DNA from 3 places in the Blautia sp. DFI.9.10 genome. Region 1 is predicted to be linked to each of the others. Evidence: riboswitches for the same ligand, from Rfam matches in the RefSeq annotation. Region 1 holds a riboswitch; each other region holds the start of a gene.
The links. A riboswitch is a leader RNA that binds a small molecule or an ion and turns the genes downstream of it on or off. The one in region 1 is predicted to bind cobalamin.
Positions count from the first base shown of each region.

Region 2: another riboswitch for cobalamin. It lies ahead of nikB (nickel ABC transporter permease); the one in region 1 lies ahead of NE671_RS04755 (sirohydrochlorin cobaltochelatase).
Region 3: another riboswitch for cobalamin. It lies ahead of NE671_RS11760 (ABC transporter permease); the one in region 1 lies ahead of NE671_RS04755 (sirohydrochlorin cobaltochelatase).

Region 1 is NZ_JANGAA010000005.1:57,671-68,735, forward strand. Features, by position in the region: gene NE671_RS04730 (DUF1002 domain-containing protein) at 1-1,367, opposite strand, end outside; gene NE671_RS04735 (ABC transporter ATP-binding protein) at 1,613-2,716, opposite strand; gene NE671_RS04740 (FecCD family ABC transporter permease) at 2,720-3,739, opposite strand; gene NE671_RS04745 (ABC transporter substrate-binding protein) at 3,837-4,982, opposite strand; gene NE671_RS04750 (hypothetical protein) at 4,979-5,878, opposite strand; gene NE671_RS04755 (sirohydrochlorin cobaltochelatase) at 6,000-7,292, opposite strand; cobalamin riboswitch at 7,455-7,629, opposite strand; gene NE671_RS04760 (NAD(P)/FAD-dependent oxidoreductase) at 7,949-9,328, opposite strand; gene NE671_RS04765 (DNA internalization-related competence protein ComEC/Rec2) at 9,418-11,065, opposite strand, start outside.
Region 2 is NZ_JANGAA010000017.1:31,701-42,765, forward strand. Features, by position in the region: gene NE671_RS11035 (YgiQ family radical SAM protein) at 1-506, shown strand, start outside; gene NE671_RS11040 (hypothetical protein) at 469-1,089, shown strand; gene NE671_RS11045 (RluA family pseudouridine synthase) at 1,102-2,070, shown strand; gene lepB (signal peptidase I) at 2,054-2,611, shown strand; gene NE671_RS11055 (Holliday junction resolvase RecU) at 2,624-3,157, shown strand; gene hisZ (ATP phosphoribosyltransferase regulatory subunit) at 3,268-4,389, shown strand; gene hisG (ATP phosphoribosyltransferase) at 4,389-5,027, shown strand; gene hisD (histidinol dehydrogenase) at 5,078-6,388, shown strand; gene hisB (imidazoleglycerol-phosphate dehydratase HisB) at 6,388-6,975, shown strand; gene hisIE (bifunctional phosphoribosyl-AMP cyclohydrolase/phosphoribosyl-ATP diphosphatase HisIE) at 6,994-8,274, shown strand; gene NE671_RS11085 (M14 family metallopeptidase) at 8,446-9,405, shown strand; cobalamin riboswitch at 9,690-9,878, shown strand; gene nikB (nickel ABC transporter permease) at 10,063-11,001, shown strand; gene nikC (nickel transporter permease) at 11,002-11,065, shown strand, end outside.
Region 3 is NZ_JANGAA010000019.1:27,747-38,811, reverse strand. Features, by position in the region: gene NE671_RS11770 (ABC transporter ATP-binding protein) at 1-368, opposite strand, end outside; gene nikC (nickel transporter permease) at 349-1,212, opposite strand; gene NE671_RS11760 (ABC transporter permease) at 1,228-2,157, opposite strand; cobalamin riboswitch at 2,295-2,468, opposite strand; gene NE671_RS11755 (MATE family efflux transporter) at 2,616-3,974, opposite strand; gene NE671_RS11750 (ABC-2 transporter permease) at 4,130-4,804, opposite strand; gene NE671_RS11745 (ABC transporter ATP-binding protein) at 4,801-5,649, opposite strand; gene NE671_RS11740 (GntR family transcriptional regulator) at 5,652-6,026, opposite strand; gene NE671_RS11735 (DUF3786 domain-containing protein) at 6,265-6,903, shown strand; gene NE671_RS11730 (TetR/AcrR family transcriptional regulator) at 6,890-7,471, shown strand; gene NE671_RS11725 (DUF6462 family protein) at 7,560-7,829, opposite strand; partial or broken gene NE671_RS16190 (methionine--tRNA ligase subunit beta) at 8,112-8,213, opposite strand; gene NE671_RS11720 (S24 family peptidase) at 8,187-8,687, shown strand; gene NE671_RS11715 (helix-turn-helix transcriptional regulator) at 8,786-8,986, shown strand; gene NE671_RS11710 (MerR family transcriptional regulator) at 9,136-9,981, shown strand; gene NE671_RS11705 (DUF1847 domain-containing protein) at 10,524-11,065, shown strand, end outside.

The sequences.
Region 1 (11,065 bases):
CTCTTCGCTGTCTGCTCATCCAGTGTTACCGTTGCCACTGTATCCTCCGTTGCAGCGAGAAGGGAATCTGCATCTCCCTCATACTCGCCTTTTACAAAGAGGACAAATTTGTCATAATTGTTCTTTGCTTCTTCGCTGAGCACGGAAGTATCGTTTTCTGCACTGTCTGCCTGGTCTGAGCCCTCTGTACTTTCTGAAGATTCTGTATCTTCTGTTGCCTCCGGGATTCCGGTCTTATCGGATGCAGCCTCGTCAGAAGCACTTTCATCTGTGCTGCTCTCGTCAGATGCACTATCCTCTGTGCTGTTCTCGTCAGAGGTACTTTCGTCTGTGCTGCTTTCGTCCGAGCTTTCCTCATTGCTATAGGTTCCGTCGTCGGTAGCATCCGGGATTCCGGTCTCATTGCTTGTATCCTGAGAATCTGCTCCTGTTTCTTCCTCAAGACCCGGATCCTCTGTGGAGCTCTGGATCACATCGTCACCAAGAATGCTGTCATTTACATTGTTGACGATATCATCAGAAGAATCTGCATCCACATCTACGGTTTCATCACTGCTCTCGCCATCCAGCGTATCATCAGAGGAAGAGGTCTGGCCTGTGGTATTGGCATCTACCTGCTCCAGTGTTTCCTTCACATCATCATAATTGTAATCCTGCTGTGAGATCTGCTTCAGAAGAGACACGATCCTGTCAATATCGTCCTGGCTTACGGAAATATTGTTCTGCTCAGCCACATTGATTACAATATTCTGAATCTCATCTGCATTCTGTACTCCGTTCTGGATCACATCCATCTTGGACTGGTTTACAACTGTTGTCGCCTCATTTTTACCAACCTTATCTGCAAGCTCACCAGTGGTTACGATCTCCTGGTTGGCAAGCTTCGTCTTGGTCTCATCCAGCTTCTCTCCGCTGGCCTTCTCATATGCCATCTGGATACCGGTAAGTGCACCTGTTCCGGATACTTCCATCGGGCAGGCAGCAACTACTTCACAGTTCTTCACACCGGATGTGGAAAGTGTCGTTGCGATCATATTACCTGTCACCCAGTTCAGATTTGCTGTGCGGACCTTGATCCCGCCGGACTGTGTAGGCTTCACATAGGCACAGCTCAAAGTTCTGGAACCGATCTGGGACTGTGGTGCGATATTATCCAGGTGTTTATGCTCATCCTCATTTGTAATGGTCATCACCTGCACCTGATCGGAACTTACATTAAAATATTTCATCATTGTCTGCTTCTGGGCATCCGTAAGATCTGCTCCAAGTGTTACTACCTTCGATGCATCTGCAAATACGGGATTTACACTTCCTGCCACAAGGCATGCACTACAGAGCAGAGCTGCGATCATGTTTCTTTTTTTCATTGATCTTCCCTCCATATATTTTTTCGGATCGATTGTATCTGCTTAACTTTTGCGGTGTAAAGCGGACATTCCTCTTCGTTACTTACATCTCCACGAATGCGAGCGCTTCACGATCTGTCGTTCTTGTCATATTATAACACAGCTGCTGAAATATTTGTAATTTATATTATATAAAAAACGCTGCCGGAAATTATATCACTCATTTCTGACAGCGTTTTATTGCTTTTCTCATTTTCCCAGAGAACTTATCTGATCTGGTTTAATTTTCCGGTTTCTTTTGCTTTTTTCAACAATTCCCGGTTTTTTTCATTCATGATACCAAAATCCTTCAGCGGACAGTACACTTTTTCACATTTTCCCAGGAACTCCAGTGCTTCTTCAAAGGCAGACTCCGAAATGCATTCAAAAGGCTTCTCCGTGATCACTTTTGCAGCCAGTTCTTTTGCCACCTGATAATCTGCATCATTGGTATGGAGAACTCCGGTCACAAAAGGAATCCCCTGTCGCTGCAGCTTCCGATATACCGGAATCCCGCTTCCATTTCCTCCGATCACAAACACCTCCGGTTTTCCGGCCGGAGGTTCCATTTCCACGCAGCCGAATTCTGCATTATAGCTTCCACGGGTGATGCCATAAAGCTTCCGAATATAATCGGAAGTAAAGATTTCCTCCGGTGCACCATATTTCTCAATGTGATCTCCATGAACACAGATCACCTGGTCAGAAATCTTCTGGGCAAGATCCAGCTCATGAAGGGACATGATCACCGTCATCTGTTTTTCCAATACCATCTTCTTCAAAATGGCAAGAAGCTCCAGCTTATGCCGGATATCCAGGAAGGAGGTCGGTTCATCCAGGATAATGATCTCCGGTTCCTGGCAGATGGCGCGTGCCAGAAGGATACGCTGTCTCTGTCCGTCACTGATGGCTGTAAAATCCCGATCCTTCAGATCCCAGGCGTGAACCATCTCCATGGCACTTTTAACTTTTTCCTTGTCCTCTGCGGAAAGGATCCCGAGAGTTCCGGTATAGGGATATCGTCCGGTGGATACCACATCCTCACAGGTCATAAGCTCCGGTCGCATGCGCTCGGTAAGTACTACAGCCAGTTTTTTTGACACTTCCCTGTTGGTCATCCGGCTCATCTGTTCCTGTTCCAGATATACCGTTCCGCTGATCAGGGAAAGCTGTCTTGTGATACTCTTCAAAATAGTAGATTTTCCGGCACCGTTGGGACCGATCAGTGTCAGGATTTCTCCTTTATTCAGCTGAATATTGATTTCTTTGATCAGCGGTTTTCCATCATAGCCTACGGTCAGCTGATCTGTATAAAAAAAATATGATTTCATCGTTTATATCCTCTGCTGTCTGTGAATCATGATATAGATAACTACCGGTGCTCCGAAAACTGCTGTCACAGAACTGATGCTCAGCTCCGTCGGTGCAAATACAGTTCTTGCGATCAGGTCACAGAACAGGCAGAACACTGCACCGCCCAGAAAACAGGCCGGGATCACAAGCAGGGGTTTTGCAGTCTTCAGGAGACTTTTTGCAATATGAGGCACAGCGATCCCCACGAAGGAGATCGGCCCTGCAAAAGCGGTCACACAGGCAGAAAGAATACTGGAAAGCAGGATCAGAAGTATCCGGAAAGCCTTGATATTAACTCCCATATTCTGCGCGTAAGTCTCCCCCAGCTGATAGGCGCTGATCGGTTTTGACATAAAAAATACGATCACCATGGTAAGAAGTACCACAGCAACCATAGTCTGCACATTCCCCCAGGTCATACCGGAAAAGCTTCCCAGTGACCAGTTGTGAAGATTGACTATGTTGGAATCATCTGCAAAGGTCACCACAAAGTCTGTGATGGCCGAACAGATATAGCCGATCATAACACCACTGATGACCAGCATGGACATGTTGTGGACTTTTTTTGCCACAAGGAGCACAAAGCCCATGGAGATCATTGAGCCTGCAAAAGCAGCCAGGATCATGGCACCGGAACCGATGGACACCGATCTGCTTAAAAAAAAGATCATCAGAAGCGCCACGATCAGCTTGGCACCGGAAGAGATCCCCAGTACAAAAGGTCCCGCGATAGGGTTGTTAAAAAAGGTCTGCAGCAAAAATCCGGAAACAGAAAGTGCTCCGCCAAGGATGATAACTGCCAGTATCCTGGGAAGACGGATCTCCCAGACGATATTATAAGAAGTTTCATCTCCCTGATGCCGGAATATGATATTCAGGATCTCCTTCACAGAGAGGTGGATACTTCCTGAATTTACATTCCATATAAATAAAAAGGTCAAAAGTACCGCAAGGATCACAAAAGAGATCCCGTATCGGACTGCGCGTTTTCTGTCATTCATTTTTTCTGGTACACTCCTCTTCTGTTTTGTTATCCTGTCCTTTCGTTTCCTGCTCACAGGTGGAAACCGGCAAAGGATTTAAAGCGAACACTGGAATTTATTTCAGTTTATGCATATAGGTCAGCTCATCCAGAGAATCATCGTCTGTAGTCAGCATGGTGTGGATATCCTCGATCATGGTTCCAAGTCCGGTAGTTTCCTGGAAGAGATTTTTGCCTGTGCACCAGACATTTCCGTTCTTCACTGCCTTGAAATCTGCAAGAAGCTTACTTTTGGAAAGAAGCTCATCAATGGTCTTAAGTTCCCCGTCAATCGTACTGTTATAGACGATATAGTCTGCATCCTTCGCCTTGGCATAAAACTCTTCCATCTGCATATTCATGGTGGAAAGAGCATTGTCATTTACTCCCGTATCCTCCGGAACATAATTTCCTCCTGCGAGAGAGATCATTTCCGAAACATAGTCGCCACTTTTTCTTATATTTACCGCACCTACGGAGTTGATATAAAAGAACGCCACGGTCTTGTCTGTTTTATCTGCTGTGAGAACCTTATCCAGCTTGTCCGTCTGCTCTTTGAAAACCTTTTCTGCTACATCTTCTTTTCCCAGAAGAACTGCGTAAAGCTTCATCCACTCGGTCCTTCCAAGAGGATGACTCTCATAGCTGGAACGCTCTACCATTACAGGGATCCCGAACTGCTCCAGCTTCTCCTGTACCTCCGGATTGTGATGGATCATGGTGGATTCAATGGCAAGGTCACAGCCCTCGTTCAGGATCAGCTCGTAATCCGGAGCACTGTACTTGCCGGCATAAATCATCTTTTTCTGTTCCATGGCGTCCTTTGCTTCCTGGATATACCATCCGTCTTCCTTGGTTCCGGAAAGCTTGATGCTGTCAATCCCGTCGATAGCGCGGAAAAGATCCATGGCCGAGGTTGCTACCAGATAGATATTGTTTATGGGCTGCTGCAGAACCGCAATGTCAGGATCCAGCCCCTCCGGTGCTTTCTTGCCTTCGGGAACTACAAGAAACTGTCCTTCCTGATCAATGGTGAGCAGCGCATAGCCATCGTTGTAGTAATCCACATTAAATTCCTTTGCGTAGGAAAGATCCATACTGTGGTCAAAGGTAAGGCCTGGAATATCCGCAGGCTTATGTTCTGTCTCTGCTGCCTGCACTGCAAAAGCACACCCCAGGATCAGGGTCAGCGTCAGAAATATGTATGAAATTATTTTTTTCATTTTTCTTCCTTTTTCATGCTCGAAGAATCAAAATTCAGGGTATACTCAATCTCGTGAGGAGTACTCATGGCTACAGTATCTGCAGTCACTTCCATTTCTGCGTCAAAGACTGTGACCGGGATCTCAAATGTGGAGTTTCCGTCTTTGTTCACCGGCTCATATTTTTCGCCGTCCACGATCATGTAATCATAATTCGGACTGCTCCAGATGATGGTTGCCGTAGCTTCTTTGTCCTTGATCTCTACTTTAGCCGGAGATTCTACAGATGCTCTTCCTGTTCCGCCTGTAAGGGTTACATCCGTCTCATAGGTTCCGTCCTCCAGCTTCAGCTCTTCCGGTTTTTTCCCTTCGGATTTTTTGTCGTCAGAGGTTTTTACAGGATTCTTTACGCTGACTTTATGGTCGTACCATTTGCCTTTTTCTCCCAGGATCGCCACGTTAAATTCCTCACCAATGGCCGGTACCGGGATATCAAATCCGTAAACCTCCTCTGTATAACCATCGCTGTACTTCACTGTATCTGTGGTCGGCTCAATGATCTCTGCTCCGTCCTTCTGGGCATCCTCGGCAGTTCCCGCAAACAGGTTAACGATCTTCTTGGAAACCAGACTTACGTGGATGGTCATTTTACCATCTTTGACCGTGAGCTCTCCTTTTTTGTCATTGGCCTCATTTACATGAAACATGCTGCTGTCTGTACCAAACTCTGCTGTATAAACGCCATCTTCCAGGGTATCTGCTTTGGTTGCATCTGTATCCTTTTCTTCGGAAGCTTCTGCTTCCTCACCGGACTCTGTTTTTGTTTCATCTGTTTTTGCCATCGCAGGCACAGAGCCCAGCACCAGGACTGATGCACTTGCCATTGCAAGAATTAAGTTTACATAGCGTTTTTTCATGATAATCTTCTCCCTTCCATAGATACAGCAATCTGCCCGGAAAACAGTCTTCCTGATCTTTCCGGGCAGTTACATTGATTTCTTATAGGTATCTGAACTCACTCAGATATTTTTATATTTATTATTCTGCGGACTCCTCAGCAGAATCAGCCTCTGTATCTGCTGCTGCATCAGAATCTGCGGACTCCTCAGTGCTTCCCAGAGAATCGATGGCTGCCTTTGTATGCTCTACATAAAGCTTCTCAACTGCTTCGATTCTTCCAAGACCCTCGATCTGGCAGTCAACCTTATCGAAGTTTCCGGATGCTACAAACTGGCTCTTCCAGGAATCCTCCTCATCACCGGCCATATCGTTATTTGCATGGTCTCCGGCAACAACCATCAGCGGACGAAGAACAACGTTCTTGTATCCTGCTTCTTTTACCTTCTCGATAACCTTGTCGCAGGCTGTATCTTCCGGCTTACCCTCTACAGTACCGATGAATGCGTTCTTCAATCCAAGGTTTTCCATCTGTGTCTGCATCTGATCGTATGTAACGTTAGCTGTATGAGATGTTCCATGTCCCATGAATACGAATGCTGTGCCAGCCTCAGCTGCTGCATCCATGCTGTCAAATCCGGCCTCTTTGCAAGCCGTATCTGTGATCGCCTGAGCAACGGCTTTCTTGTCATCATTGATCACAGTTGCATCGTCTCCAACCTCACCGAGCATTGGCTCTGCGATAGCTACAGACTCGAATTTATCTTTATAGCCATTGATCGCTTCTGTCATCTCATCGTACTCAGCACCATGCATCAGATGGGTAGGCTGTACAACCAGATTCTTAACACCATTCTCTACTGCACGGTCAAGAGCCTGCTGCATGTTATCGATCACTTCATCATCTCTTGCCTCTACATGGTTGATGATGATCTGTGCTGTAAATGCTCTTCTTACAGACCAGTCCGGATAAGCTTCTGCAAGAGCATCCTCGATTCCCTTGACATCCTCTGCACGGCTGTCATTGAAGGAAGTACCAAAGCTTACAACAAGAAGTTCATTCTCACCGATCTCATCCTGGTTACGCGGATCGTCCTTGGAAGCATCTCCTGTGTCACGTCCGAAATAATCCGGATCTGCATTCTCACCCTCTACCAGTTCTTTCTGAGCATCTGTCAGAGCATCCCATGCTTCTTTGGCTGCCTTGCAGTCCTCATCTGTTGTGTCGTTTCTTTCCTGTACATAGATCTTGTCGATCAGAGCTGCTACATTATCTGCTGCTTCCTGATCTGCATCAGAAGCCTCTGTGGTATCAGCTGCCTCAGCGTTCTCTTCTGTAGCAGAATCCTCTGCGGCCATTGCTGTTGTAGCCGCACCCATAGAGCATGTCATGGAAACTGCGAGCATCAGAGCTAACATTGTTTTTCTTTTCATTTCTCATTGTCCTCTTTTCATGTATTTCCAGAATACTGATATGTACAAAAAAGCAGCAGCTCTCTGCGGCCGCCTGCTCACACATGATTCTCTGCGCAATACAAATACATAAAAAGAAGTTCTGTATTGTTATGGAGAATACCGATTCGTAAACCGCGAATCCCTGGATCTCACAATAAGGCAGTTCTCCTGACTTGGTTCCACGCTGCTTTCCCTTCCCGGTCTCCCAGTGGTTATAAAAGCAGCTCCCCTTTCACAGTGACGGTATCGTTCCGGATTCTCACCGGATTCTCTTTTGCACATCCGACTGGATGCAACCTTATCATTATAACATTTGCACATATTTTCTTTTACCTGGTTATCTAACTTTTACCACAAACTCACAAATTTGTCAAGATTGATGTCAGACGATTCACGGTTTTCTGTGATCTTCGCTCACAAAAAACACCTCACGAAATATTACCAGTGAACAGTAACCGGTTTTCTCCCTGTATCTGTCAGTTATTATCAGAATACTTTCTCCAATATTCATGCATATCCTGCATAAAAAACAGCCCCTTTCTGTCATCACCCTGATATCAGAAAAGGACTGTCTTACACTGGATATTCGCAATCCGCTTCGCTACTTGCTCATAACAGATAAACTGCTCTGCAGTTTATCTGTTAAAATACTCCTGCTCCAGGTATCTGGCTACGTAGATTCCGCTGGCAGATGCATGGGACAGAGAATGGGTCACGCCGCTACAGTCTCCGATAACAAAGAGACCCTTGTGGCAGGTTTCCAGATTTTCGTCGATCTCGACCTCCATGTTGTAGAATTTAACCTCAACGCCATAAAGCAAAGTATCATCATCTGCGGTTCCCGGTGCGATCTTGTCCAGGGCATAGATCATCTCGATGATGCCATCCAGGATACGTTTCGGCATAACAAGACTTAAATCTCCCGGTGTCGCAGAAAGTGTAGGTGTTACGAAACTTTCCTCAATACGGGCTTTTGTGCTTCGTCTTCCGCGGATCAGATCTCCAAACCGCTGTACCATAACACCACCGCCAAGCATATTGGAAAGTCTTGCAATGCTCTCACCGTATCCGTTGCTGTCATGGAACGGCTCTGAGAAATGCTTGGATACCAGAAGGGCAAAGTTTGTATTGTTGGTATGCTTTGCCGGATCTTCGTAGCTGTGACCGTTTACTGTGATAATACCGTTGGTATTTTCATTCACGACAACACCTCGCGGGTTCATGCAGAAGGTACGGACCATATCCTCAAACTTCTCAGTTCTGTAAACGATCTTGCTCTCATAAAGCTCATCTGTCAGACGGCTGAAAACCTCTGCCGGAAGCTCCACACGGACTCCGATGTCCACACGGTTGGAAAGAGTCGGGATCTTAAGCTCTGTACATACCGTCTCCATCCATTTACTTCCGCTTCGTCCTGCGGAGATGATACAGTAAGTTCCCTCGTAACGCTCATCTCCTACAAAAACTGCATAACCGTCTTCAGTTTTTTCTACTTTGTCAACAGATGCGTCAAAATAGAAGTCCACATGGTCTTTCATTTTTTCATAGAGGTTCTGAAGCACCACATAGTTGATATCTGTTCCCAGATGACGGACTGATGCATCCAAAAGATGCAGGCCGTTCTGAAGGCAGAGCTTACGGATCTCGCTGTTTGTGGTAGAATAAAGCCTGGTTCCTTCACCGCCATGCATCAGGTTCAGTTTATCTACATATTCCATCAGCTCTGTGGCTGTATCCTTGCCGATATGCTGGTACAGAGTTCCGCCAAACTGATTGGTGATATTATATTTTCCGTCGGAGAAAGCGCCTGCACCGCCAAATCCCTTCATGATCGCACAGGTTTTGCAGTGAATACAGGATTTTACTTTCTTTCCGTCGATGGGACATTTTCTTTTTTCCAGAGGATGACCAGCTTCAAAAACCGCGATCTTTTTCTCCGGATCATTATTCATCAGTTCATAGGCCGCAAAGATTCCACCGGGACCTGCTCCTACGATCAGTACATCATATTTCATAAATAAAAACTCCTTATCTTGTATTGCACATTTTCAGTGCTTTGTTTTTGCACAAACCCTGTCTATTCTACAACAAGTGTGTTCAAAAGTCACCTGTTTTTTCGGAACCTTCCGATCTTAAGCTTTTTTCCATCTGTTTCCACGGTAATAGCACCGTTTTTCATGGTGTATTCCACCTGACTTCCGGCCGCTTTAAGCCGCTCTACGGTTTCCGGTGACGGATGTCCGTAGGTGTTGGTGAGCGAACAGGAAATGATCGCCACTTCCGGCTTTATTTTCTCAAGAAATGCTTCTGTGGTAGAATAACGGGAACCGTGATGTCCCACCTTCAGACAGTCAACATCCTCAAGCCCCCCGGCTGCCAAAAGCTTTTTCTCCGTATCTGCACCGATATCTCCGGTAAAAAGCATCTGAAAATCTCCAAAAGACAACTCCATCACCATAGCTTCCTCATTCACATCTTTTCCTGTGGCATCTTTCTCCGGCCACAGAACAGAAAAAGATACTTTGCCGCAAGGCAGCTCATCCCCTTTTCCTGCTGTCATGACCTTAACTCCGGCTGTTTTTGCTACCTCTGCAAGCTCCCTCCACGCATCTGGTCTTTCCGCCCAGGCAGGCAGGATCAGATATCCGGCCCGGATGGTTGTAAGACCTTTTCCCATATATTCCAGAAGCTCCTTCACACCGTTGATGTGATCCTGATCTGTATGGGAAATAAAAATCCCATCCAGCCAGGAAATCCCCTGACTTTTCAATGCCGGCAAAAGGCAGTATCTTCCAAGCTCCGACTGGCTGCTGCTTCCTCCGTCGATCAGAAAATGGTGATCCTCCGGGGTCTCCACAAGGATACCGTCACCTTGTCCTACATCCAGGCAGATCACCTTCAGACTTCCTGTTGGATGATATCCCAGTATCAGGATTCCGACTGCCAGAAAAATACCGGCTGTTATCCGGATAGCATGTAGCTTCCGGCAACCTGCTTCCACCCGCTCCTCTGATAACTCCGTTTCCTCACTGACTGCTTTTTTCTTTCGGAGCTGTTCTTTTATATACTGCCCCATAAACAAAACTGTGATCAAAAAGCCATAATATACCAGAATCTGCCATATTTCCGGCTCCCCTCCGATCCAGGTACTCCATCCTGATCTTCCTGCCAGACTGCAGAGATATTCATAAAAAAGCAGCAGTACCCTTGCCGGCAGGATTACCAGTTTTGCCGCAGGAATACTGAAAATCCCCAGCAGCAGCGCCGCCATTCCTCCAGTCAGTACCAAACCCACGCTTGGAAGCACCAGCAGATTCAGGATAAATCCGGCAATAGAGATTTCTCCGAAAAATTTCAGCATCACCGGCAGCGTTACAAGCTGAAGAGCTACAGGACTTACCAGTGCCTTTGTCCATTTTTTCTCCGCTCCTGCAAGAGCACAGAGCTTTTCCGCAGCGATCCCCATTCCCAGAACACAGCCAAAGGACAGAAGAAATCCACTGTCCAGGAGATAGGCCGGAGATTCCACAAGGATCATCATGGCAGTTACGGAAAGAGCACTCATCATGTCATAGATCCGTCCGGTGATCCTGGCTCCCATGGCGATCAAAAACATAGTTACTGCCCGCATGGTGGAAACACTCCCTCCGGTCATGATCCCATACTGCAGCATCACTCCCAGAGAAAAAATCCCGGCAGGCCAGATCCCCAGTCCAATCTTTTTCAGAAGGTTATAAAGTCCCATTCCCAGA
Region 2 (11,065 bases), on a different contig from region 1:
TTATGGGCAAACCCAGGCACGAGGTTTATGAGGGCTTTCTGAAGGAATATGAAAAAGCAAATGCGCGGACTGGTAAGCAGCAATATGCCGTTCCGTATTTCATGTCGTCCCATCCCGGGTGTACAATGAAGGAAGCCGTGAAGCTTGCGGAATACGTCCGTGATCTTGGATTTACGCCGGAGCAGGTTCAGGATTTTTATCCAACGCCATCAACACTTTCTACCTGTATGTATTACACAGGAATCCATCCGCTGACAGGCGAAAAGGTATATGTGCCGAAAAATCCACACGAAAAAGCAATACAGCGAGCACTGATGCAGTATAAAAATCCGGAAAATCGCGAACTGGTCCTGGAAGGACTTAAGATGACCGGACGTATGGATCTGGTCGGCTTTGGACCGAAATGTCTGATCCGTCCCAGAGAGCTTCATAAAAAAGCCAAAAAAACACAGACAAGGAGTTCGGCACATGAAAGATACCAGAAAAAGAAAAACAAAAAAAGGTGATTTCGGTTATTTTAACAGCGAAAAAAAACGAAGACTCCTGATCACCGCAGGATTATTTTCGCTTCCACTGCTCATTTTCTTTGTGGCGTGGGCCGTCAACGGAACAAGAATGACAGTCTGGACGGTTCTGACCGTAGTAGGCTGTCTGCCAGGATGTAAATCCATGGTAAGCCTGATCATGATCCTGTTACGTCATCCTATGGATGAAAAGCTCTATAAAGAGATCCGCAAGCATGCCGGTGACCTGGTCATGTCCTATGAAATGTACATGACTTTTTATGAGAAAAGCGGTTATCTGGACGCTGTTGCCGTGTGCGGAAATACAGTAGTGGGTTATACCAGTGATCCAAAAGCAGATATCGCCTACCTTGCAGAGCAGTCACAGAAAATCATCCGTAAAAACGGATATAAAGTAGATGTAAAGATCCTGAGGGACCTGAAACCCTATCTGGAACGTCTGGATTCCATGAATGAGCACAAAGAATCTTTAAGAAACGGGATTAAATTCACGCCGGATGAGCGATACCCGGATCTTTCCAGGGAAGAACTGATCAAACATACGATCCTGGCAATCTGTCTGTAGGAGCATTATATAATGAAAGAATTTATCATTAACGAAAACGAGGCCGGACAGCGTTTTGACAAATATCTGGCCAAGCTTCTCCGTGAAGCTCCAAAGAGCTTTTTCTACAAAATGATGAGGAAAAAAAATATCACGCTCAATGGAAAAAAAGCCACCGGGAATGAAAAGCTGTTTTCAGGAGATCATGTAAAACTGTTTTTAAGTGATGAAACATTTGAAAAATTCAGCGGAAATGATTCTGCTCCACGGGCACATTATGCTCTGGATATCATTTACGAGGATGAAAATATCCTGTTGATCAACAAACCGGCAGGAATGCTTTCTCAGCCTGCTGATGACGGAACCCCTTCACTGGTAGAATATCTGACTGGCTATCTTCTGAAAAATGGCTCTCTTACAGAGAATGATCTGAGAACCTTTCGTCCTTCCGTATGCAACCGCCTTGACCGCAATACCAGCGGACTGATAGCGGCAGGCAAAAGCCTTTCCGGTCTGCAGGAACTTTCAGGGATGTTCAAGTCCAGGGAACTTCATAAATATTACCTCTGTCTTGTGGAGGGAGTTTTAAAAGAAGAAAGATATATCAAAGGTTATCTGGCAAAAGATAAAAAAAGCAACAAAGTAACCATCTATAAACAAGAGAAAGAAAATGCCCTTCCAGTGGAAACAAAGTATTATCCGTTGGGTACCAATGGAACCCGTACCCTTCTTAAGGTTGAACTGATCACAGGACGTGCACATCAGATCCGAGCTCACCTTGCTTCGGAGGGACATTCGATTGTTGGTGATCCCAAATATGGAAAAGCCGATAAAAAACTGAAAGGACAGCTGCTTCATTCTTTTCGAATGGAGTTTCCATCTATGAAAGGAAGCCTGTCATATTTATCCGGGAAGGTCTTTACGGCACCGCTTCCGGAAATCTTTCTCAGAACACTAAAAGAGGAAAAGTTGGAGGAGAGTTATTATGAAAATCTGGAATGAAATATGGGATTACGTCAAGATGATCATCATCGTGGTAGTTGTAGTCCTAGTTATCAACAATGTAGTACTGATCAATGCAAAGATTCCGTCAGAATCTATGGAAAATACCATTATGACCGGGGATCGTATCTTTGGCTATCGTCTGGCCTATGGTCTGAATATGGATGTATTTGGTCACGAGATCTCAAAAAAATGGAAAGATCCGGAACGCTTTGACATTGTAATCTTCAAATATCCGGATGATGAGTCCCAGCTGTTCATCAAACGTATCATCGGTCTTCCTGGAGATAAAGTAGAGATCAAAGATGGTAAAGTTTATATCAATGATTCAGAGACACCTCTGGATGATTCCTTTGTGTCGGAAACTCCTCTTGGAAGCTTCGGACCATACGAAGTACCGGAAAACTGTTACTTTATGATGGGCGACAACCGTAACAATTCCAAGGATTCCCGATACTGGCAGAATACATATGTACAGTTTGATCAGATCGTCGGAAAGGCGGAGATCCGTTATTTCCCATCCATCAAACTTCTAAATTAAAGGGCAGACTTTATGGCAACATGGAACAGCAGAGGACTTCGTGGTTCTACTCTGGAGGAACTTATCAATCGTACCAATGAGCAGTACAGGGAAAAGGGACTGGCCCTCATCCAGAAAATTCCGACGCCGATCACTCCGGTTAAAATGGATAAAACCTCCCGGCATATCACGCTGGCATATTTTGAACAGAAAAGTACCGTAGATTATATCGGAGCAGTACAGGGAATCCCTGTCTGCTTCGATGCAAAAGAATGTTGTGTAAAAACTTTTCCCCTTGCGAACATTCATCCTCATCAGGTATCATTTATGGATGAGTTTGAAAAGCAGAAGGGGATTGCTTTTTTTCTGATCTATTTCAGCGCAGATAATGTTTTTTATTATCTTACCCTTCGTAAGCTGAAGGAATTCTGGAAAAGGATGGAAGACGGCGGACGAAAAAGTTTTCGTCGGGAAGAGCTGGACGAGGAATTTTATCTTTCCGGAAAAAATGGATTTCTGGTTCCTTATCTGGAAGGGATCCAGAAAGATCTGCAATTACGGGATTGACTTTTGGAAAGGTTTCCTATATAATCAAATTTAAGTTTTTCTGTGGTAGCATGGTAGCGAATTAAAGTGGAACACAGAAAATCTCAAAACGTGTTACGGAGGAAATGAACATGCAGCGTATTTTTCATACACCTGAAGGTGTGCGGGACATTTATGGAGAGGAATGCAGCCGCAAAAAACGGCTCCAGAGGGAGCTCCACCAGGTGTTTTCAAGATATGGATATGAAGATATAGAAACACCGGGATTTGAGTATTTTGAAGTGTTCAGCAATGAAGTAGGAACGATCCCATCCAAGGATTTATATAAATTTTTTGACAGAGAGGGAAACACACTTGTCCTCAGACCTGACTTTACACCGTCTGTTTCCAGAGCATGTGCAACTTATTTTGATCCGGAAAAAGGACCTGTAAGACTTTGTTATACCGGAAATACATTTATCAACAATTCCAGTTACAGAGGTCAGATGAAGGAAAATACTCAGATGGGTGTTGAGCATATGGGAGATGATTCTGCAGCAGCAGATGCTGAGATCCTTGCTATGACCGTGGAGTGTCTGAAGGCAGCAGGACTTACCGAATTCCAGGTTAGCGTAGGCCAGGTAGATTATTATAAATCCCTGCTTGCAGAGGCAGATCTGGAGCCGGAGATAGAAGAGCATCTTCGTGAGCTGATCTCTCAGAAGAATTATTTTGGTGTGGAAGAACTTCTTAAGGGACAGAATTTAGGTGATAACCTTTCCAAGGCTTTTGCTGAACTGCCTCAGATGTTCGGTTCAGCAGAAGTGCTGGAAAAAGCAAAAAAACTCACCTCCAATCCGGAAGCACTTTCTGCAGTAAAACGACTGGAAGAAATTTATGAGATCCTGAAAGTATACGGCTGTGAGAAATACATTGCTTTTGATTTTGGAATGCTCAGTAAGTTCCGTTATTATACAGGGATCATTTTCCAGGCTTATACATATAGAACCGGTGAACCCCTGATCAAGGGCGGACGCTACAACGAATTGATGAAGCATTTCGGAAAACCGGCTTCTTCCATTGGATTTGCCATTGTGGTCGATAACCTGATGCTCGCGCTTTCCAGACAGAAGCTGGCTGTTCCGGCTGGCGATAAAACCATTGTGATCACCTATGATCCGGGAAATCTGAAAAAAGCGATCCAGGAAGCAATGGCGCTTCGAAATAAAGGTAAAAAAGTGGCATTGTGCCCGGCAAAGGAGGAGCAGGACTGATGAGATATCTTACATTTGCCCTCACAAAAGGGCGTCTGGCCAGCAAAACACTGGATATGTTTGAGAAGATCGGTATTACATGTGAGGAGATGCGTGACAAAGATTCCCGAAAGCTGATCTTTACCAATGAGGAACTGAAGCTGAAGTTTTTCCTTGCAAAAGGTCCGGATGTGCCGACTTATGTAGAGTATGGTGCAGCAGATATCGGTATCGTAGGTAAGGATACCATTCTGGAAGAAGGAAGAAAGCTATATGAGGTTATGGATCTTGGATTTGGAGCATGCCGCATGTGCGTATGCGGCCCTGAAAGCGCCAGAGAAGTCCTGAATAACAATCAGCTGATCCGTGTAGCTACAAAATATCCAAATATTGCAAAGGATTACTTCTATAACAAAAAGCATCAGACTGTGGAGATCATTAAGCTGAACGGTTCCATCGAGCTTGCACCGATCGTAGGACTTTCCGAGGTTATCGTGGATATCGTGGAAACCGGAAGCACCCTTCGCGAGAATGGCCTGAAGGTGCTGGAAGAAGTCTGCCCGCTGTCTGCACGTATGGTAGTCAATCAGGTCAGCATGAAAATGGAAGATGAACGGATCCGCAAACTGATCACGGAACTTCGAGGTGTGATCAAATAAACTGAACAACAGATGAACCTCCAAAATACAGAAAGAAGGCAGAATTTATTATGCGTAAGGTAAAACTCACCAAAGAATCTACAAAAGATATTCTGGAAACTCTCTTAAAAAGAAGCCCTAATAATTATGGAAAATACGAGGATGCAGTAGCAAATATCCTTGCCAAAGTAAAAGCAGAGGGAGATACCGCGTTATTTGCATTTACCAGAGAATTTGATAAAGTCGAAGTGACAAAGGATACGATCCGTGTAACCCCTGAGGAGATCGAGGAAGCATACAAGCTGGTAGATCCTTCCCTGATCGATGTGATCAAAAAAGCATTGGTGAATATCCGCAGCTATCACGAAAAGCAACTTCAGAACAGCTGGTTCACAAGCACAACAGACGGAACCATGCTTGGTCAGAAGGTAACCGCTCTGAACTGTGTAGGTGTTTACGTTCCCGGTGGAAAGGCTGTATATCCGTCTTCCGTGCTTATGAATATCGTTCCTGCAAAAGTTGCCGGTGTTGACCGTATTGTAATGACAACACCTCCTGGAAAAGACGGAAAAGTAAATCCAAGCACACTTGTTGCTGCCAACGAAGCCGGAGCAGATGAAATCTATAAAGTGGGTGGTGCACAGGCCATCGGAGCACTTGCATATGGAACCGAGAGTATTCCAAAGGTTGACAAGATCGTAGGACCCGGAAATATTTTTGTTGCGCTTGCAAAAAAGGCAGTTTATGGATACGTAAGCATTGATTCTATTGCCGGCCCAAGCGAGATCCTCGTTCTTGCAGATGAGACTGCAAATCCTCGTTATATTGCAGCAGATCTTCTTTCTCAGGCAGAACATGATGAGATGGCATCTGCGATCCTGATCACAACAAATGAGGAATTTGCAGATCAGGTAGATAAAGAAGTCAGAGGTTTTGTTGAGGTACTTTCCAGAAAAGCCATTATTGAGAAATCCCTGGAGAACTTTGGTTATATCCTGATCGCAGAAGATATGGACGAGGCCATTGAGGCTGCCAATGAAATTGCTTCTGAGCATATGGAGATCGTCACAAAGAATCCTTTTGAAGATATGATGAAGGTACGAAATGCAGGTGCGATCTTTATCGGAGAGCACAGCTCTGAACCCCTTGGAGATTATTTTGCAGGACCAAACCACGTACTTCCTACCAATGGAACCGCCAAATTTTTCTCCGCACTTTCTGTAGATGATTTTATCAAAAAATCCAGTATTGTATATTATTCCAGGGAAGCACTCCGAAAGATCCACAAGGACATTATCCAGTTTGCCACATCGGAACAGCTGACTGCACACGCAAATTCCATTGCAGTCCGTTTTGAGGAAGAGGACAAGGAGAACGAATAATGGCAAGAGAAGCACTGATCGAAAGAAACACAAAAGAAACGCAGATACGTCTGCAGCTGAATATTGATGGAACAGGAAGTTCCGATATTGATACAGGCATTGGCTTTTTTGACCATATGCTGGACGGTTTTACGCGCCATGGACTGTATGATCTTACGCTGAGAGTCCACGGTGATCTGAATGTAGATGATCATCACACCATTGAAGATACAGGGATCGTCCTTGGAAACGCTATCCGTGAGGCAGTTGGCGACAAAAAAGGGATCAAACGTTACGGCAGCTGTATCCTTCCTATGGATGAAGTGCTTGTGCTCTGCGCAGTAGATCTTTCCGGAAGACCTTATCTCGGATGGGATGCAGAGTTTTCTACGGAAAAAATAGGAGATATGGCTACAGAGATGGTAAAGGAATTCTTTTATGCAGTATCCTATTCCGCAGCAATGAATCTTCACATCAAGGTTCTTTCCGGAGGAAACAGCCATCATGTGGCAGAGGCCATGTTTAAAAGCTTTGCGAAAGCCCTTGATGCAGCCACACAGTACGATTCCCGGATCACAGACGTGCTTTCTACCAAGGGAAGCCTCTGATACAGAAGGAGACCACTTATGAACAAACAGTTGATCCCATGCCTTTATCTTCATTCAGAAAAGGCGGTAACCGGATTTGGACAGAGAAATCTTTTCGGAGACGGAAATGTAGAAACACTTGCAAAATTTTACGGTGACAATGGGGCAGATGAGCTTCTGGTATTTGACTTTTCTTCCACAGATGCAGAGCATGACCGTGCGATCGGAAAAATCCGTGATATCTGTCAGGTATCTGAGATCCCGGTGATCGCAGCGGGAAATATCAAACGTATGGAAGATGTAAAAAAGCTGATCTATGCGGGATGTGCCAAAGTTGTACTGAATTTTTCGAAAGAGAATAATATCAAGCTTCTGGAAGAAGTATCCCGGCGCTTTGGAAAAGAGCGTATGATGATCAGCATCTCTGATCTGAGAGAATTCACAGAAAATCAGGATCTGATCGAAACATATGCAGACACTGTTCTGGCTTTGGACACTGTCGAAAATGAAATTGCAGAGATTTCTCAGATTTCCATTGTTCTTCATACCGATGAAAACAGATCTGAGAGCGTTCTGGAGCTTTTAGGAGAACCAGCTGTGTCCGGACTTTGCGGTGCTTATGTAAGCAGTCTTGAAAATGATCTGCATACATTTAAGGAAACCTGCGAAGAAGCCGGAATTCCGGTAAACACATATAAAAGTAATATTGCATGGTCGGACTTTAAATTAAACAGTGACGGAATGGTTCCGGTTATTGTCCAGGATTACCGGACGGATGAAGTACTGATGCTGGCCTATATGAATGAGCTTGCTTTTAACACAACATTGAAGCTTGGAAAAATGACATACTGGAGTCGCAGCCGGAATGAGCTCTGGACCAAAGGTCTGACATCCGGCCACGTACAGTATGTAAAGTCTCTTACCATTGACTGTGATAATGATACGATCCTTGCCAAAGTGGAGCAGGTGGGCGCAGCCTGCCATACAGGAAACCGTACTTGTTTCTTCAAACCGCTGATGAAAAAGGAGTACGATGATACCAACCCACTTCACGTGTTCCAGAATGTGTATGATGTGATCACTGACCGAAAAGAACATCCAAAGGAAGGTTCCTATACCAATTATCTTTTTGATAAGGGAATTGACAAGATTTTGAAAAAAGTCGGTGAAGAATGCACAGAGATCGTCATTGCAGCCAAAAATCCAGATAAAGAAGAGATTAAATACGAAATTTCAGATTTTCTTTATCATATGATGGTACTTATGGTGGAAAAAGGAGTCAGCTGGGAAGAAATCACCAAAGAATTGGTAAAAAGATAAATTATATATCATTCAGGAAAAAAGCTTTTGTACGTCGGATCAGAATGAACGGTTACGAAAGCTTTTTTCTGTTTTCCCGGAATCTTAAAAGAATATGTACAATTTCGGTTAGGCATGATATACTTATCGTCAAAAGTGCGGAAATATAAAAAAGGAAAAGGGAAACAACCAATGATCAAAATTGATGACTGGGTGATTGAAAAAGGAGAGAAGGCACAGGGGAAAATTAAGATCACAGGATACGGCATAGCAATGCCGGCAACTGTGATATGCGGAGTGAAAGACGGACCGACGATACTGATCACAGCGGGAATACACAGTGCGGAGTATGTAGGAATCCAGGCGGCAATGGAACTTGCAAAAGAATTTCAACCGGAAGAACTGAAGGGAAATGTGATCATCGTTCCACTGGTCAATGTCAGTGGCTTTGAGCATCGCACCATGAGTCTGGTCTATGAGGATGGCAAGAACCTGAACCGCGTTTTCCCCGGAGATCCTGAGGGAACAGCTGCAGATCGTATTGCCTATGCTATAGTGACAAAGCTTTTTTCCATAGCAGATTATTATATCGACCTGCATAGCGGAGATGGGTTCGAACAGCTTCATCCCTATGTTTATTATGTAGGGGTTGTAGATGAAAAGACAGCAGAGAAATCATTACATATGGCACGGCATATCGGCGTAAAATATGTGGTCCGTTCCACAACCGCCACAGGTGGCGCCTACAATTATGCTTCTTCTCTTGGAATTCCAAGTATTCTCATCGAAAGAGGCGGACACAGCTACTGGACCTGGGAGGAAGTAGAACAGGATAAAAGAGACGTCCGTCACCTTGTTTTTCATCTCCAGGGAAAGAAATGTCATGGTCTGAAGCATTACCGTCAGATGCTTCTTGAAAATGTAGTCTATGAATATGCGCCGTATACCGGATGCTGGTATCCATCCAAGAAGCCTGGAGAGTACTTCTTTAAGGGAGAAGAATTGGGTGAACTGAGAGATTACTATGGAAATTTACTTTACACATCTATTGCAACTGAAAACGGAGTCGTACTTTATCAGACAGCCAGTCTGAACATTATTGAAGACGGACCAATGATCGCATATGCAGCGATCACGGAGACTCTGACCTGATAGTAAACAACCTTTTCAGAACGCTTCTGTCTGAAATCATATTGAAACAGTAAGAAAACCGGGTTTTACCATTTGCTATTCTATTTGTAAAAATAGCGAGGTAAAATCCGTGTTTTTTTAGCAGATCAGATAAATCCAATTGTCAAATCCCCCATGGGGGATATATACAATTCAAGCATCTTTAACAAAATTTATGAGTTTTCTAAAAATATAACATTTTTCCATAGACATAAACTATAGTTTTATCATATAATGTTTCAGTAATTTGACAGCATTTGCTGATTTTCACATCAGCCGTTGTAAGTTCTGAGAGGATTAATAGGGAAACCGGTGTAAATCCGGTACGATCCCGTCACTGTAAGGGGAAATCCTCAGACAAAGTACCACTGGTCGAGTGCGTGAGAAATAGACCGGGAAGGTGTCTGAGGGTAAGGATCCTAAGTCAGGAGACCTGCTTGCAATTGTTTTAAAATGATTCTTACGGAAGATAGGAAGCATATTTATTTTGTGTGCCCGTATTTCGTCACGGGCTTTTTTCGTGCAAATTTTCTAAAATTCCATGCATATTCTGCATATTAAGAATCCAATAGTTTCTTTTATCTAACTAAATTAAAACGGCAATGTTAAAATCGCATCAAATGAGGAAAGGAGTAAAACGTGACAAAGAAACAAGTAGGAAAAAGATTTCTCCAGATCATCATTGTATTATTTGGAATCAGCTTTTTCACATTTGGACTGACCTACCTGTCACCTGGTGATCCTGCGGAGATCATGCTGACAGAGTGTGGTAATCTTCCTACACCAGAGCTTCTGGAACAGACAAGACATGAGCTTGGCCTTGATCAGCCCTTTCTCGTGCAGTATGGTTCCTGGCTGAAGGGTGTTGTTACAGGAGATATGGGACAGTCCTATTCTTTCAAAATGCCGGTAACAGATAAACTGGTATCCTGTTTCTGGCCGACGCTGAGGATGTCGTTGCTGGCACTTCTGATGATGGTCATTATTTCCATACCGCTTGGAATCCTGGCCGCTGTATATCAGAACAAATTCCCGGATTATTTTGTGAGAGGAATTACCTTTGTGGGAGTATCTGTTCCAAGCTTCTGGCTGGGCCTGATCCTTCTCAGCATCTTTGGTGTTCAGCTTCGCTGGATCAATGTTGCAGGAGGCAGTACGGATTTTAAATCCATGATCCTCCCGGCGCTGACTCTTGCACTTGCCATGTCTGCAAAATATACCAGACAGGTAAGAAGTGCAGTGCTGGAGGAACTTCATCAGGATTATGTCACAGGTGCAAGAATGCGTGGAATCAAGGAAAGCGTCATTCTCTGGAAACACGTCCTTCCTAATGTTATGCTTCCGCTGGTAACGCTGTTGGGACTTTCCCTTGGAAGTCTTCTGGGAGGTACTGCAGTTGTAGAGATCATTTACAACTGGCCTGGAATGGGAAATATGGCAGTAAAGGCGATTTCCTGTCGTGACTATCCTCTTGTACAGGGCTATGTACTTTGGATCGCGATCCTGTACATGTGCATCAACCTGCTTGTGGATCTGTCCTATACTTATCTCGATCCAAGACTTAAGGAGGATAGATAATTGAAAAAGGTATTACGAACATTCAAAGAAAATAAACAGTTCACTCTTTTCTTCATTCTGGGTC
Region 3 (11,065 bases), on a different contig from region 1:
TTTCTCAGTCCTTCCAGAAGCAGTTGTTCAACTGTAAAAAGTGGATCAAGAGCAGCAGTCGGATCCTGAAAGATCATTCCGATCCTGTCTCCGTATAACTGTCGTTTTTCTTTTCCTGATAACTTCAGAAGACTCTTTTCGTTCAGTGTCACATCTCCGGATATCACCTTTCCATTTCCTGCAAGCAGATTCATGATCGTCAGAGAGGTAACTGACTTGCCGCTTCCACTTTCTCCCACCAGAGCATGGATCCTTCCGCGTTTTACTTCCAGGCTGACATCTTTTACTGCATGAACCATTCCGTGAGATGTCTGAAACTCCACATGTAGTCTTTTTACCCTTAGGACATCATTTTTGGGCTGTTCCATTCTGTATTCCCTCCCCCAGATAATTAAATGCCAGAACAATGATCATGATCAGTATGCCCGGATAAAACATCAGTCTTGGATAAGTCTGGATATAACTTCTACTGTCACTGAGCATGATCCCCCATTCCGGTGTCGGTGCCTGCACACCAAGGCCGATAAAGGAAAAACCGGCAATTGACAGAATGATCGAACCGATTTCCATTGTTGCCAGTGCGATCACAGATGGCAGGATATTTCTCAATACATGCCTAAATATGATCCTTGCGTGGCCGCAGCCGCCGGCTTTTAGTGCGGTCATATAATTTTTATTTTTTTCCTGAAGTGTCAATGCTCGGGCAAGCCTTGCATATTCTGCCCAGGATACGACCGATAAGGACAGAATCAGATGAGCGCCGCTGGCTCCTACGGTTCCTGCAATGGCAAGTGCCACAATAAAGACCGGCATAGCCATAAATACATCAATGATCCTCATAATTATGGAATCGATTTTTCCACCTACATATCCGGCAAACAGTCCGATAGGCACCCCGACACATACAGTAATCAGAAGCACCGTAAAGCTATAGCTCAGTGAATACCGGCTGCCCCAGAGAAGTCTTGATAAAATACATCGTCCCAGCTGATCAGTACCTAAAGGATATGCCGCCGACGGATTCTTTAATTTTATCGAAACATCCACAAGCAGTGGATCATGCGGCGCTAATACAGGTGCAAAAATAGCTGCCAATGCAAAAATTATGACCACCATCAATCCTATTTTTGTTTTCGGTGACCGGAATACTTGTTTCCAGTACAGATTCTGGATCATGCTTTTTTCTGTTTTCTGCTTTCTTCTGCTTCCCATTCTATGATCTCTCCTTTACTTTAACTGGATTCGCCGGTCAATCGCAGAATAGGCGATATCCACAAGAAAATTTAATACTACAATGCCAACAGCCAGAATAAAGATAAAACATTGCAGCACCGGAGTGTCTTTTGAGATCACGGATTTCAATGCCAGATTTCCGATTCCCTGAATTGAAAAAATACTTTCTATCACAGCTGAGCCACAGAAAAAACCGATCACAATTGATACCAGACGTGTCAGCACAGGAATCAGGATATTTTTCAGACCATGACGCAAAATTACATTTACAGATGACAATCCCTTAGCTCTGCTGGCACGTATGTAATCCTGCTTCAGCACCTGTATCATATTGGTACGGATCAATCTCGTCATAATTCCAAAGAAACTGATATCCATGGCAAATGCCGCAAGAATCGGGATGCCTCCGGCATCTCCTCCGATCACGGAAATCACTTTTAGCTTTACTCCAAATATATAGAGCAGCATCAGACCGATCCAGAAAGATGGCATAGATACACTGAGGGACGACAAAATGCGAATGACTTTATCCAGAACTCTGTTTTCATAAATTGCCGACAAAATTCCAAGAGGGACTGATACGATCATCAACAATAAAAACGAAGTAACTGCCAGTTTAAATGTCTGTGGAAAATATCTTTTTAATTCCTCAAAAGCCGGTTTTCTGGTAGAATATGATTTTCCAAAATCGCCATGAAGTGCCTGATCCAGCCATTTCCCGTATTGTACCAGCACCGGCTGATCCAGTCCTTCCTCATGCCGTACTTCTTCTACCTGCTCCGGTGACGGATGCTCATATTTTTTCTCCGCCAGCACTCTGGCAGCATCACCTGCCGATATAAAACTCAGCATAAAAATAATAAATGTAACCGCCAGCACTACCGGAATCATAAATATAAAACGCTTTGCAATTACTTTTCCCATCTTCATCTCTCCTCATTTTTTATCTGTTTATTGTTTTTAAAATAAAAAAAGCTGATATGATCCAGCATCATATCAGCACAAAAAACAAACCTCCACCTCAGGCAGAGCTTATTCCTTCTGTATCCCATCCGAATCAGAATTCTTCTGTCAAAAAGGCAAGTCTCCTGACTCCAGTTCTTCCTACTTACCATCTTCCCGGATCTCTCCAGTGATATTTTGGTTTTCGTCCCTGTCACAGTAGCGGTGGCTGTTCTGGCATTTCACCAGATTCCTTATTAAGTACTTTGTACACCCTTCTGACTATTCAATTTTCATAGTTGCAATGAATAAATATTATAATATCATACTTTTCTTTTTATATAAATAGTTTTTTGTCAAATATAAAATATCTGAACATTTCATAGTGAAACCCGGATATTTTCTGCCTGTATTATTATAGATCCCTTAAGTAAATAACATTATGTATGAACGGTGACTTCTTTATATTTCCGTATAATGATCATATAACTTACGAATAATAAAACAGCTGCACTGCTCCATGCACAGATCTCTGCATAGTATATTCCATCTTCACCGATCAGTTTTGGCAGCAGCAGCGCAACACTGACACGCATGATAAATTCTGCAATGCCGCTGGCAAGCGGAATCAAAGTATTACCCAGGCCCTGGATAGCGGAACGATACACATACAGCAAATACAGCACCCACAAAAAGACAGCCATGATAAACAAATACTTATATGCTATATCCAATACCTGTCGGGTCTGATCCGGTTCACCGGATACAAACAGGGACAGTACATTACGTCCAAACAGTACCATCATGCCGGAAATGAAAGCCGAAGTGAGCACTGCCATATAAGTGCCGCTGCGCACGCCTTTTCGAATCCTCTGGTATTTTTTTGCACCAAGATTCTGGCCCACATAGGTTGTAATAGCATATCCATATGAAACGGCAGCCATCTCCAAAACCCCATACAGCTTGTTCGATGCCGTAAATCCCGCCACAAACAGAAAACCAAATCCATTGATCACATACTGTACCACAAGTCCTCCCACGGAGATGATCACATTCTGTATCGCAAGAGGAACCGCCAGTTCCAAAAGCCGCAGGCTCATAGAGGGTTGCCTGTAAAAGTCCTTCTTTTCCAGGCGGATATCCGGGATTTTACGTAATACGATCAAACAGTACAAGGCTGAAAATCCCTGTGCGATAACGGTTGCCACTGCTGCTCCGGCTATACCCCAGCCAAAAACCGCCACAAATAACAGATCCAGTCCCACATTGATCACTGCTGCCACTGTCATTGCGATCAACGGAGATCTGCTGTTTCCAAGTGCCCGAAGGATCGCTGCAAATATATTATAAGCAGCTATGATCGGGATTCCCGCAAAAATCAGCCGCAAATATAGCATTGTCAGATCAATGACATTATCCGGTGTCTGTAAAAATAAAAGAACATGATAAACTGTACCTTCACTTACTGCGAGTACGACCACAGACAGTAATGCTGTCATGATATAGCTTTTCGCTACTGCACATTTCAGATTTTCCTTTTCCCTTGCTCCATAATACTGAGATACAAGAATAGAAAAACCCTGTGTGATACCTGTCATGATCCCCAACACCAGCCATACCAGCCAATCTCCGGCCCCTACTGCCGCCAGTGCTTCAACTCCTACCACTTGTCCGACGATCATGGTGTCTGCCATTGTATAAAACTGCTGAAAAATATTTCCAAGCATCATTGGTATGGCAAAAGTTATGATCAGTTTTCCGGGAGATCCGGCAGTCATATCTTTTTCATTAGTTCCCATAAGAATCTCCTTTTCTTTTCATCCTTGACCGCTATTTTACAAGGGACTCTTACGAAACACAAGCCTATTTTTTCACAAAGTTTTTCTCATATTTTTGGTAGCTATTACATCTTTATAATCATTATTTTTAATGGATCATTTTTGCCACGCCTATCTTAAAACTCTTTCTTCTTCATGGCGCTCATACTATACTTATACGAAGCAAACCATATAAGCAGACTTAGCACAATGAGGGCAATCCCGATTTCAAGATCCCCTATTCCCCCTATCATATGCAGAATACTTTCTTTTAATCCCAAGTTAGTCTTCACAAAAGATCTAATTGTATAACAAATCGCAAAAATAATTAAAATTGCGATTGGCAGTACAATTCGCCCTTTCTCTCCTTCGAACCTTATCCTGATCGCGATCATAATTCCCGCAATTGCCTGAAACACAAAAAATGTGATCAACTCCATTGCCAGCATTTCCAGATCAAACACCTCTTCAGGATTTATGAGTACCATAATTCCTGCACAGATCATTCCAATGCACCATCCACATACTGTCATGATAAAGGAAAAAATATATTTTTCTCTGACATATATTTTTTTATTTACGGGTAAAGAAAATAAATATGTGTAACCATGGCCATTTTCATCATAACTGATCGTATTACCTGAATATATCGCCAGAACAGATGGGATATACATTGCAATGAAAGCAGCTGCCTTTTTTCCTGTAAGTATAAAAAACAATGCTACAAACACTAACACCAAAAAAAGATTACCACCTTGCCGAAAAAACAATCGAAAATCCTTTTCCAAAAGCCCTCTGATTCCTTTCATCATCTTTCGCCCCCTGTCAACATCAGGATCACCTGATCGAGTGATCCGCTCTCTACTACGATTTCCGGATAATTTTCTATATAATACTGCTTCTCGTTCGTCAGACAGGCAACTCCAAAAAACTCTTTTTTCTCTTTCAAAAGATACCTTTTATCTACTGCCTGATATTGTTCCTCACTGACCTTCAACACTGCATATCTTTCAAGAATCGTATCCATCGCTTCATGAAGTATGATCTTTCCTTTATGTATCACATAAATGTCATCACACAGATGTTCTAAGTCCGAAGAAATATGTGAACTGATCAGGATACTTCTCTCCGGTTCTTCTTCCATATACTCTCTTAAAATATCCAGCATCCTTTCTCTCGCTCCGACATCAAGCCCTGCTGTCGGCTCATCCAGCATCAGGAATTCTGCCTGATGTGTCAATGCAATGATCAGATTCAGCTTTGCTTTCATTCCTGTTGAGTACTCTTTTATAAATTTATCCAACGGAATCTGATATTCTTCACACATCTGATGAAATTTTTCTGCTTCAAACTTTGGATACAATTTAGCAAGAACTGCCTCAACATCTTTCCCTTTCAAGTATCCACTGAATCCGGCTTCTGCCAGGACAACTCCCAGCTCTTCTTTCTCTTTTTCACTTAACTCTTCCGGTATTTTTCCCAGGATCTTTATCTCACCGGCATCATAAGAAATGAGTCCGAGCACTGCCTTGAACAAAGTACTCTTACCGGCTCCGTTCTCTCCAACCAGACCGGTGATTCTTCCTTTTTCTACATTTAACGAACAGTCTAACTGAAATTCACCGTAGCTTTTCTTTACTCCTTTGATCTCCAACATAATCATTCATCCTCCATGATGAGTTCAAACAACGAACGGATCTCTTCCTCCTTCATTCCGCAGCGCCTTCCCTTCTGAATTGCTGCTTCCAGATCCGCCTCAACCTCTTTCCTTCGCTCTTCTTCCATCAGCTGTGTATTCGAAGCCGCTACATACGTTCCTTTCCCATGAACTGTGACTGTCATGCCCTCTGCTTCCAGATTGTCATATGCTTTCTTCACAGTAAGTGCACTGATCTTCAGTTCCTTTGCCATTGTTCTCACGGACGGCAATATATCATTTTCTTTTAACTCTCCGGAGATGATCTGCGCCTTGATCTGCTCCATGATCTGCTCATAAATTGGTACCATCGATGTATTATTGATTATAATCTTCATATGTCCCTCCTGTTGCAAACAGTATATAACAGTGCAATACTGTTGTCAACTGTTATATACTGTTTTGCAGTAGTTGACTGCCGGGATTCTGTCATCTGCCATTAGAAGGTATGGGAAGTCTTAGTCATTTACTTTTCATGATCATTAATTTTTATTTGTTACGCAAAATGTATTGATTTTATAGACCGATTAGTCTATTTTGTAAATAACTACAACAAAAATATTCTTGGAGAAATATATGACGAAAGCTATCAATAATTATGATAAAACAAAAATTTCAATGGCACATGTTTTCCTGCAATATGATCAGGCTACAATGATACATAAATATTCATTAGATTACAATTCTGACTGGTTATATATTACTTTTATTAACCGTACCTATCGTATTAACCGAAAAACGGGAAGTGTTCAGTGGTCAGATAATGATTTTGAAACAGTTCATGAAGCCAATCATAATGAAGCAATGACTATTTATGATGTTTTATGTTATTCAAAGGATAGATGCCATCTGTCACATGAATTTGTAAATATAAACAGCCTTTCCTCTGTCCGAACAGGAAATCTCTCACCGAACAGAGGATTTTTTCAGAATACCGCTGACTTTTTTAACGGAAAAACCGTTGAATTGCGTAATGCCTGTATATCACTTTCCGGAAAGGAACTGGAAAAAGGAGATGTTGCTTTTAAATTAAATCTTTTTCCTTTTTTGCCGATTATCATCCGTTTCTGGGAAGCTGATGACGAGTTCCCGGCAAGTCTTCAAATTCTTGCAGATAGGAATACTTTAGATTACATGCATTATGAAACGCTTATGTTTGCACTTACACATCTGTTTTCCAGACTGAAGGAGGAAATGCGAATTGAAAAAGGGTGAAGAATCCAGACAACGCCTGATCGAGTGTGCTGCTGAATTATTTTGGAAAAATGGGTATTCTGCTACTGGAATCAGCGAAATCCTCAAACAAACAGACCTTCCAAAAGGATCTTTTTATTTTTATTTCAAAAGCAAGGATGACCTGGCAACAGCGGTAACGGAATACTATCAAAAAATCTTACTGGAACAATTTCAAAATAGTTCTCAGGGAAATGACTGGGAAAGTTTTATTGAAGAAATCTTTGATTTTTTATCTGAAAGGACAAATGGACAAACATTTGCAGGCTGCCCGTATGCGGTGATGGGCATGGAAACAGCACTTAGCAAGCCTGCAGTTGCATCTGTATTTATGGAAGGACTGAAAAAATTTGAGCAGATTTTTCAGGAAGTATTGTTATGCTCCGGATTGTCTCCAGATCATGCAAAAATTCTTTCTCAGCGCATGCTTTCTATCTATCAGGGATATTTTCTTCTTGGACGAATCAGCGCCGATACTTCTTATTTGAAAAATGCAAAAAAAAATATGATTGAAATGTACCGGGAATACCGGGCATTTCATGGAATCTGAGAGGAACTTCAGTCCAATGCTGTAAAGCTCTGCCCCTTCCTGATAGCGTACAAATTTCTTTGCCATTTTCTTTGTTTTCTCTACATCTTTACGTGCATATCCCATACACCACCTTATCCTTTCCTGTCGCCAGTTCATGGAATTGTTCCAGATAGGCATCAAAAATATCCCAGTTGATCAATACGGTTCCATCTATTCTGTAAATCGCACCTGCATCACTGGCAAGTTCAAATAATTTCTTATGAGAAATACTGTAAATAATCTCTGCCTGTTGATAACGCAGATACTGTCGGCGCAATTTTCTAAGCTGCTCCGATACTTCCTTCATACTTGTGATTGGTTTATAATTTTTATCCATGATATTTTCGCGTAATTCACTGTTTTACAGAAGTTGACTGCCGGGATATATTTTTTAGTGCGAAAAAAAAGCGCCTCTCAGATTAACTCTAAGAAGTGCTCTTGTTGTCATGCATATCAATCATTGATCCAGTGAATCAATTTTGATTTCATTCTCAAACCTGTGTCCTTTCACCTGAAATTCGTCATGCTTCATAACGATTCATTATTATCCCAAATTTTGTTGTCAAATTGTTGTCAACTGTGGTCTGACATCATGGTTTTAGAGATTTTATATTTAATTTTAGTACAGCTTAGCACATGCCGGAATATGGTTATCAACCATCAGAAGATGAAGCTTTTCTTCGCCTTCTTCTTCATGAATAGCACTGAGGAGCATGCCGCAAAAGCTATGGATTATATCAATCTGCTCCACGCATCCGGAATGTATGAAAAGCAGACTGCTAAGATAATTCCATTCCGTAGCATTGATATTTTTGAAAATGCCGTATCAGCCGGAACCGGTAACTTCCTTGTAGACGGACCGAAAGAGACTGTACACATAGATGAATCTATCCTGCCGGAAGATACTACTTTCGGTGTCCGTATTAGTGGTGACAGTATGGAACCTGAATTCCATGATGGTCAGATTGCATGGGTATTACAACAGGAATCTGTTGCTAATGGAGAAATCGGCATCTTCGCTCTTAACGGAGAAGACTATATTAAGAAATTACAAAACGATAAAGACGGAATTTTCCTTATCTCTCTTAATGAAAAGTATGCACCTATCAAAGTTAGTGAAAATGACCGCTTAGACATATTTGGAAAAGTTCTTGGAAAATCTGATGCTTCTGCTATTACAGGACATTGCCGATAAAGCATTGCCGATAAAATTGCAAGTCCTTTTTATTGGACACATTATTTTGCATAATTGACAATAAGAAAATATCTATAGAACTGAAAGAAGGGATTTTTATGGCGGTTACCAATAATATCAGAGAAATCCGGGAACAGCGTGGCATTTACCAGGATGACCTTGCCGCTGCTATCGGATACAGCACCAAAACTGTTGGCAGGATAGAACGTGGGGACAGCACCCCATCTGCCGAATTTATGCTGCGGATATCAAAATACTTTAATATGCTGGTGGAAGATGTATTCCACGTGGAAGATTGAGTCGGAGCAGCAATCCGGTTCACCTTCTATTTTGGACAGCTTTTCATGTCCTTATCAACAACTATAGTTTTTTGATAAATGCTTGACTGTAAACCTTGTTTATAGCTTATTATTAAGTAAAATAGAGTTGCTCGAAAGGAGGGCATAATATGACTATAAAAGACGTAGAAGAGCGAACAGGTTTATCCCGTTCTAATATCCGTTTTTATGAAAAGGAAAAACTTATTGAGCCTTCGAGAAATGAAAGTAATGGTTATAGAGATTATTCTGAAAATGATGTGGAAAATATAAAGAAGATTGCATATCTACGTACATTGGGAATTTCTATTGAAGATATACGAAGTATTATATCCGAAAAAGTAACATTGCAGGAAATGCTTGAGAAGCAAAAGGAAGTATTAAAAAATCAGATTACTGATTTGAATAAGGCGAAACTCATGTGCGAAAAAATGCTGGATGAAGAAAGTATTAGTTATGAAAAATTACAGGTAGAACAATATGTAACAGATTTGCATGACTATTGGAAAGATAATCGAACTGTTTTCAAACTGGATTCCGTCAGCTTTTTGTATATATGGGGAAGTATGCTTACCTGGACTATGATTACCGCACTATGCTTGATTATTGGGGCTTTGTCTTATTCTAAGTTGCCGACAGAAATTCCAGTACAATGGAGTAAAGGAGTGGCAACATCCCTAGTTAATAAAAACTGGATTTTTATTTGTCCTGTTATATGTATCATAATCCGTTATTTATTAAAACCTTTTATCTATGCGAAATTGCAGATGAACAATTATTATGGAGAAATTATAACAGAGTATTTGACAAATTATATGTGTTTTATTGTGTTGTCAGTGGAAATCTTCTCCATACTTTTTACTTTCGGAGTGGTAAAAAGTGTTGTTGTACTGTTATTTGTGGACACGGCAATTTTTATTGGATTGTTAGTAGTTGGTTTGGTAAAAATGGATTTGAGAGGGAAAGAAGTTTTATGATTCAAATTTTATATTTCAGAAATAACAATAAGATACTATTTTTCCCACGCCTACTATGAGAACGGCGGCTATGAGATAGAAATTGCATATACTGGCAAATAAAAGAACCGCTGTTGCATGGTTTATTGGCTTCCATGTAGCTAGTATTCGGCTGAGGTATTGAAAGAGCTAGGATTGAAATGAGGGAAGTGGATAAATGTTTTGATTGACGAAATAACCTATACATGATAGTATAAATCCAAAGATGATGGTCTATCAGAGAGACTGTTATATATCTTCAAGTTTAAAAAGATAATTTTCAATAATTTTTCAAAAATCAGAATCGACAATTCATGACAAATCAACCCTGAATCGGGGAACGTTTCTCATAGAAAAGAACTACAAAAAATAAGAAAATAAAAACGGAAAACCATTGTCTGTAGTATAAGTATTTGTTATTATGAAGTAAATAGAGGATATTTTACAAAGTAAAGCTTAATCTAGAGAATCTGCCAGTGGCAGGCCTCTGTAGATACCAAGGTATACAAAAGGAGCGTGAAAAAATGAAAAAAGAAGCCATGTCCTGTATCGACTGCGCAGTAAAAAACTGCAACAAAATGGATAAAACCTATCCGGATTTCTGTCTGACAACACACATGGATGAAGAAGTTCTAAATGAAGCTATGGAATGCTACAATGAAGACGAGAACCGCAAAGTAACAATCGCTGCAGCTGAAGTAGAGTATGAGAATTACTGCAAACATACCCGTGTCGAAGAAATCATGGATTTTGCAAAGAAGATTAATGCGAAAAAGATCGGGATCGCAACCTGTGTCGGATTGTTGAAAGAAAGCCGTATCCTGGCAGATATCCTGCGCAGACATGGCTTTGAGGTGTATGGTGTCGGCTGTAAAGCCGGAACACAGAAGAAGACATCGGTCGGCATCCCGGAATGCTGCGAAGGTGTCGGTGTGAATATGTGTAATCCGATCCTGCAGGCAAAGCTTCTGAACAAGGCGAAGACGGACCTGAATGTTGTGGTCGGACTTTGTGTGGGGCATGACAGTCTGTTTTACAAATATTCCGAGGCACTGACTACGACAGC